DNA from 2 places in the Lysinibacillus sp. 1 U-2021 genome. Region 1 is predicted to be linked to the other one. Evidence: riboswitches for the same ligand, from Rfam matches in the RefSeq annotation. Region 1 holds a riboswitch; the other holds the start of a gene.
What was found. A riboswitch is a leader RNA that binds a small molecule or an ion and turns the genes downstream of it on or off. The one in region 1 is predicted to bind preQ1.

Region 2: it holds a riboswitch for preQ1, as region 1 does, so the genes downstream of both, queF (preQ(1) synthase) here and QH639_RS25460 (QueT transporter family protein) in region 1, are expected to answer to the same signal.

What each region holds. Positions count from the first base shown of each region.
Region 1 is NZ_CP123966.1:4,801,751-4,804,957, forward strand. Features, by position in the region: gene QH639_RS25450 (ABC transporter permease) at 1-565, opposite strand, end outside; gene QH639_RS25455 (ABC transporter substrate-binding protein) at 651-1,673, opposite strand; PreQ1 riboswitch class I at 1,995-2,039, shown strand; gene QH639_RS25460 (QueT transporter family protein) at 2,046-2,528, shown strand; T-box leader at 2,597-2,796, shown strand; gene trpB (tryptophan synthase subunit beta) at 2,855-3,207, shown strand, end outside.
Region 2 is NZ_CP123966.1:3,235,284-3,238,490, forward strand. Features, by position in the region: gene QH639_RS16720 (S8 family serine peptidase) at 1-502, opposite strand, end outside; PreQ1 riboswitch class I at 812-858, shown strand; gene queF (preQ(1) synthase) at 985-1,485, shown strand; gene queC (7-cyano-7-deazaguanine synthase QueC) at 1,590-2,249, shown strand; gene queD (6-carboxytetrahydropterin synthase QueD) at 2,253-2,723, shown strand; gene queE (7-carboxy-7-deazaguanine synthase QueE) at 2,716-3,207, shown strand, end outside.

The DNA of each region.
Region 1 (3,207 bases):
GGATTGCTAGCCCAACTTCTGTCTTTAAGAACCAGTCTGCTATTAACTTAATTAAAATCGTGATGATTAATACAACAATCAGCACACTCCATGTACCTGGTACATGCTGAAAGCCTATGCTTTTTAATAGGTTATTGATAGCATCATCGATCCCTAAATTACTCCAAAAAGATTGAAACTTTGAAAAGATTGTTTCAGAGTTTAGTAGTGGAATATTCGGGCGACCTATCGTATTTTCTGCAGTTAACCCCATGATACGTAGATTAATTGAATATAAAGCAATCATCATTAAAATTCCTGATAAAAGCGGATTAATCTTTCCTTTCGTGTGAAGAATTCCTGTCATACATCCAGCAATAAATCCAGCAACAATTGCCACTAAAGTCGCTAAGATTGGGTGGTAGCCAAGCAAAACCATTGTTGCTGCAGTTGCCGCCCCTGTTACAAAGCTTCCATCAACCGTTAAATCCGGAAAATCTAACACCCGAAATGTTAAATATACACCAAGTGCCATAATTGCATAGATGATTCCTTGCTCCACTGCGCCAAATAATGCTAAAAACATCGTTGAATCATCTCCTAAATCTCTTTATTATTTATATCGCTTGTAAAATGAAGATAAAGCGGGGATAGTTCTCCCCCGCTTCGTTTTACTGTTCTAGAATTTCTGCACCCCAAGAATCTTTCATTTCGATGCCTAAATCATCTGCTACTTTTTTATTGATTAATAGTTTCAGATTTTGAGGATATTGTGCTGGTGTATCAGCAGGTGTTGCTTCACCTTTTAAAATTTTCACAGCCATTTGACCTGCTTCATAACCGATATCGAAATATTCAAATCCATAAGCCGCTAAACCACCACGTGCCACAGAATCTAATTCTCCTACGATTAATGGTAATTTATTCGTATTGGCAACATCAATTACCGATTCTAAAGCAGAAACTACTGTGTTATCAGTAATAATATAGAAAGCATCTACTTTACCAATTAGAGATTCTGTCGCTTGCTTTACATCTGCTGAAGTGGATGCTGATGCTTCTACCACCGTTAAACCTTGTTCATCCATAACCTTTTTCACTTCTGAAACTTGGGCAACTGAGTTTTGCTCACCCGCATTGTAGACCATCCCTACTTTTTTCGCACCAAGGTCTTTTAAGAATGCTACTGTTTTAGAAATCGTTTCAGGATGTAGATCAATTGTGCCTGTAATATTTTTCCCTGGCTTCTCCATTGAGTCGATTAACTGTGCACCAACAGCATCTGTAACCGATGTAAAAATAATTGGAATATCACTTGTTGCTGTTGCAGCTGCTTGTGCAGAAGGTGTAGAGTTAGCAAAAATTAAATCTACGTTTGCACTCACTAGATTGTTAGCAATCGTTGTGTTAAGGCTGTTATCTCCTTGCGCAATTTGTGGATCGTAGTCAACTTTTAAGCCAGCATCTTCAATTGCTTTTTTAAAGCCTTCCGTTGCTGCGTTTAACGATGGATGCTCAACAATTTGAGTAATCCCGATTTTATATGTTTTATCGTCTGCATTTCCGCTCTCACTTGCATTGTTTTTTTCATTTCCTTTTGAATCTGCTGTACCTGAGCCACCGCTACCACAAGCAGCAAGAAGCAACACTAATCCAAAAAGAAGGAATGACAACTTCTTTACATTGCTTTTCACAAATAATCCCCCCGATTATATTCTCGAATATCTATCGCACTTTATCCAAACAAAGTGTGAATGTATCGCTATATTATCGTTATTATCGAGCTCCGTCAACAACATTATGAATGTTCTGACTTTTAAAAGTGACAAAATATTTTAGTTTTTCATTTAATTTGGCGCTTTAAACCGCTAAACTACGCTGTTTTAGTTAATCGATTTCTTTTTTCAACATAGTAAAAAATATTTATGACAATTTTGCGACGATAGGACATTATAGACAAAGTCTGACATTTGACTTCTACTAGATATCTATAATAGAATATTTACTTGTGTGAAAGCACCGTGGTTCGTAACCATCCCACGAAAAAAAACTAAGGAGAAATGAATATGAAAATAAAATTTTTAGCAGCAAGTGGTATCATTGCAGCTCTATATATAGCTGTAACCATGCTTGTTGCCCCATTTGGTTTTACAGAGGTACAGTTCCGAGTATCTGAGATGTTTAACCATTTAGTGGCCTTTAATCCACGCTTTGCCGTAGGGATTATTATTGGTGTATTGATTTCTAATCTCTTTTCACCACTTGGCATTTACGATTTAGTGTTTGGTGTAGGTCATTCAATGATTACTCTTGGCCTGTTTATTTTAATCTGTAAATTTGTCAAAAATATTTGGGCACGTTTAATTATTAATACATTGCTCTTTACATGTACTATGTTTATCATTGCCTTTGAGCTGAACTTGGCTTTAGAGTTGCCATTTTTCTGGACTTGGCTAACCGTCGCGGCGGGTGAATTTGTTGTATTAGCTGTAGGTGCACCGATTATGTATGTATTAAACAAACGCCTTGACTTTAAAAATTTGATTTAACTGACGGATCTTTTTAGATTCGTCTTTTTTCTTGACACTATTCTGAAAATACTCTACAATTCTTTCTAATAAATGCAAGGAAGAAGAGTAGTAGCAAGCATTGTTACTTTTAGAGAGCTGGTGGTTGGTGCAAACCAGTAGTACAGACTTGTGAATGGACTTCAGAGCAGCCTTATCAAATGTAAGGCCGTTTCGCTCCCCGTTACCGGAGCAGGAAAGCGCGCAAAAATTGCGAATGAAGGTGGCACCACGGTTACTCGTCCTTTTTATGAGGGATTGGAGTGGCTTTTTTTTTGGAAAAATTAGCATAGAGGAGTCGAGTTAAGATGAGTACAGTAGTAGAAAAAAAGGGATATTTCGGTGAATTTGGTGGAAGCTTTGTTCCAAAGGAGCTTCAAAATGTTTTAAATAGACTAGATGAGAATTTTCAAAAGTATAAAGAGGATGATGATTTTAAGCAAGAATTAGATTACTATTTCCGTGAATATGTCGGTCGTAAATCCCCTCTTTATTTTGCAGAGAATTTAACAAAGCAATTAGGTGGCGCAAAAATCTATTTAAAACGTGAAGACCTTAACCACACAGGCTCCCATAAAATCAATAATGTATTAGGACAAATTTTACTAGCTAAACGTATGGGAGCAAATCGCGTGATTGCCGAAACAGGGGCAGGTCAACA
Region 2 (3,207 bases), 1.6 Mb from region 1:
TTAATGTTATTCCTTCTATTGAAAGCAGCTTTGGGAGATCATTTGCTTTCACAGTTGCTGCAAAACCGTTTAAAACAGTATCAAATGTGTAGCCTTGAGTCATTTGAACATTTTTAGTAGCTAATTCTTTCTTAACTTGTGCTTGTTGAGATTTTACATTTGATCGAACTTCATTTGCTCGCGCATTAGAGAACTTTTGGCCTTTCAATTGGCTCATTCCTTGCTCTAGTGCCACAGGCTTTTCAGATAAATGTACGATGACTGCAACTTCTTGATTGCCTGATACATTTTGTAAGCTTTCGTGAAGAGTTGGACCATCTTTAGACAAGCTTAGCTGTTCAGCGATAGCCGCCTTTAATTGAAGTATACTTTCACTTTGGCTATCCTGCTTGAATGGCTTCGAATCTTCAGCATTAGCACTCGATAATGGAACCAATAGAAAAAGCACCATAAAGAAAGCTATCATACTACTTAAAAACTTCGTAAACTTAAACTTTTTCAAATCTCATTTCTCCCTCCGCTCTTAATTATCACACTTTTCAGTTTAATGTGATATTTCCAATTTATCACAGGTGAGATAATTCGAATATCGGAATATTGAAAAATCTCAAAATATTGATAATTAGTATTACTTTGTCAAAAATGGATTAATTCTATTTTCCTAGTAATTTAATAAAAAAGTAGAACTTTCAAATGAGTATAGACTTACAGTAATTCGTACTTTTTATCATTTAAGAGTTTTATAAAAAATCTATTTGACGTCCTGTATTATTTTTTGTACGATATTGAAGAAAAGAATGCCCGGACTAGAACGGGAGAGGTTCATAGCTGATACCCTCTATAAAAAACTATGGAAACATGACAATAGGCCATGTCCATATCGGACGTGGCTTTTTTTTATCTGTTTACTTATGTTTTAAATAGAATGATTGGTGATGCCTCTCTTGAAAAGTGTTGGGAAACATTTTACAAGGAGGTTTTTTTATGTCTGGCAGAAGTCATGAAGAAGGATTAAAGGATTTGACCCTATTAGGTAATCAAGGTACAAAGTATTCCTATGATTATGCACCTGAGGTATTAGAGGCAGTGGATAATCTTCATGCTAATCGAGATTATTTTGTTAAGTTTAATTGCCCAGAGTTTACTAGTTTATGTCCGCTTACAAATCAGCCGGATTTTGCTACGATGTACATTTCATATATCCCAGATAAAAAAATTGTTGAAAGTAAATCTCTAAAGTTGTATTTATTCAGTTTTAGAAATCACGGCGATTTCCATGAAGATTGCGTGAATATCATTATGAATGATTTAATTGCATTACTTGATCCAAGATATATAGAGGTTTGGGGGAAATTTACTCCACGTGGGGGTATCTCGATTGATCCATGGTGTAACTATGGGAAGCCAGGAACTAAATACGAAGAAATCGCCAATTATCGTTTAATGAACCACGATCTTAACCCAGAAAAAATTGATAATCGATAAATGAAGCAAGACAGAGGTTTTTAGCTACCCTCTTAAAAAAACTAAGAAGAAAGCAGCACTTTTTCTTAGAGTGCTGTTTTTTCGATATAAGGGAGTTTTTATAGATGAAAAAGGAAAAAGCAATTGTAGTATTTAGTGGAGGTCAGGACAGCACAACTTGTTTGTTCTGGGCAAAAGAACGCTTTGAAGAGATTGAGGCAGTAACTTTCGATTATGGTCAAAGGCACCGTCTTGAAATTGACTGTGCGAAGGTGATAACAGAGGAGCTTGGTATCAAGCATCACATACTTGATATGTCTCTCCTGAATCAACTTGCTCCGAATGCATTGACACGACAAGACATAAAGGTGAAGGACGGAGAAAATGGTGAGCTCCCATCGACTTTTGTGCCTGGCCGCAATCTCCTTTTTCTTTCATTTGCGGGCGTTTTAGCGAGCCAAGTAGGGGCAAAGCATATTGTAACAGGTGTTTGTGAAACTGATTTTAGTGGCTATCCGGATTGCCGAGATGTCTTTATTAAATCCTTAAATGTAACGTTAAATTTATCGATGGATGATTCCTTTGTGATTGATACACCCTTGATGTGGCTGAATAAGGCACAAACATGGGAATTAGCTGATCAGCTTGGGGCACTTGAGTTTGTACGACAAAGAACGTTGACTTGCTATAACGGTGTTATAGCAGATGGATGTGGTGAATGCCCAGCATGTAAATTACGAAATAAAGGGCTTGATGAGTATTTAAGTTATAGGAAGGAGTCTTAAGGCATGTCAGATTTTAAAATCGTTGAGAGACTCCAGAGAATTGATGTGGATATTCAAAGAAATCAATTGAAATATCATGCAAAGCGTGTTCTCATAAGCAAAGAATTTACCTTCGATGCTGCCCATCATCTACATCATTATGAAGGGAAATGTAAAAATCTACACGGGCATACCTATCGAGTCATATTAGGACTGAGTGGCTACACTGATGAACGTGGTTTGATGATCGATTTCGGCGATATAAAAGAAATATGGAAACAAAAAATAGAGATTCATTTGGATCACCGTTATTTAAATGAAACGCTTCCACTCATGAATACGACGGCAGAGAACATTGTTGTTTGGATTTACGAAAAGTTGACTGAGGCCTTGCGTGATGAAGGATATAACGGTGTACGTGTAGAGTTTATCAGGCTTTACGAGACTCCAACAAGCTATGCAGAAGCTAGAAGGGAGTGGATGGAAGTTGAGTAAAGTACCTGTTATCGAGATTTTTGGGCCAACGATTCAAGGAGAGGGTATGATCGTTGGCCAGAAGACAATGTTTGTAAGAACTGCGGGCTGCGATTATTCCTGTTCTTGGTGTGATTCATCGTTTACGTGGGATGGCAGTGGAAAGCACCTTATTGTCCAAATGACAGCGGAAGAGATTTGGTCTGAGCTGAAGCGGCTTGGAGGCAATGGTTTTTCATTTGTTACGATTTCAGGGGGTAATCCTGCACTCAATCCGAATCTAGCAGAGCTTATTGCCATTTTAAAAGAAAATGATATACAAATTGGGGTGGAAACACAGGGGAGTAGGTGGCAAAAATGGATGTATGAGGTTGATGAACTGACAATTTCACCAAAACCACCTAGCTCTGGGATGACCACAGATTACTCGGTGCTTTCTTATATCTTCGAAAAACTTGAATATCGAAACAATAATCACCATGTATCCCTTAAAATAGTCGTTTTT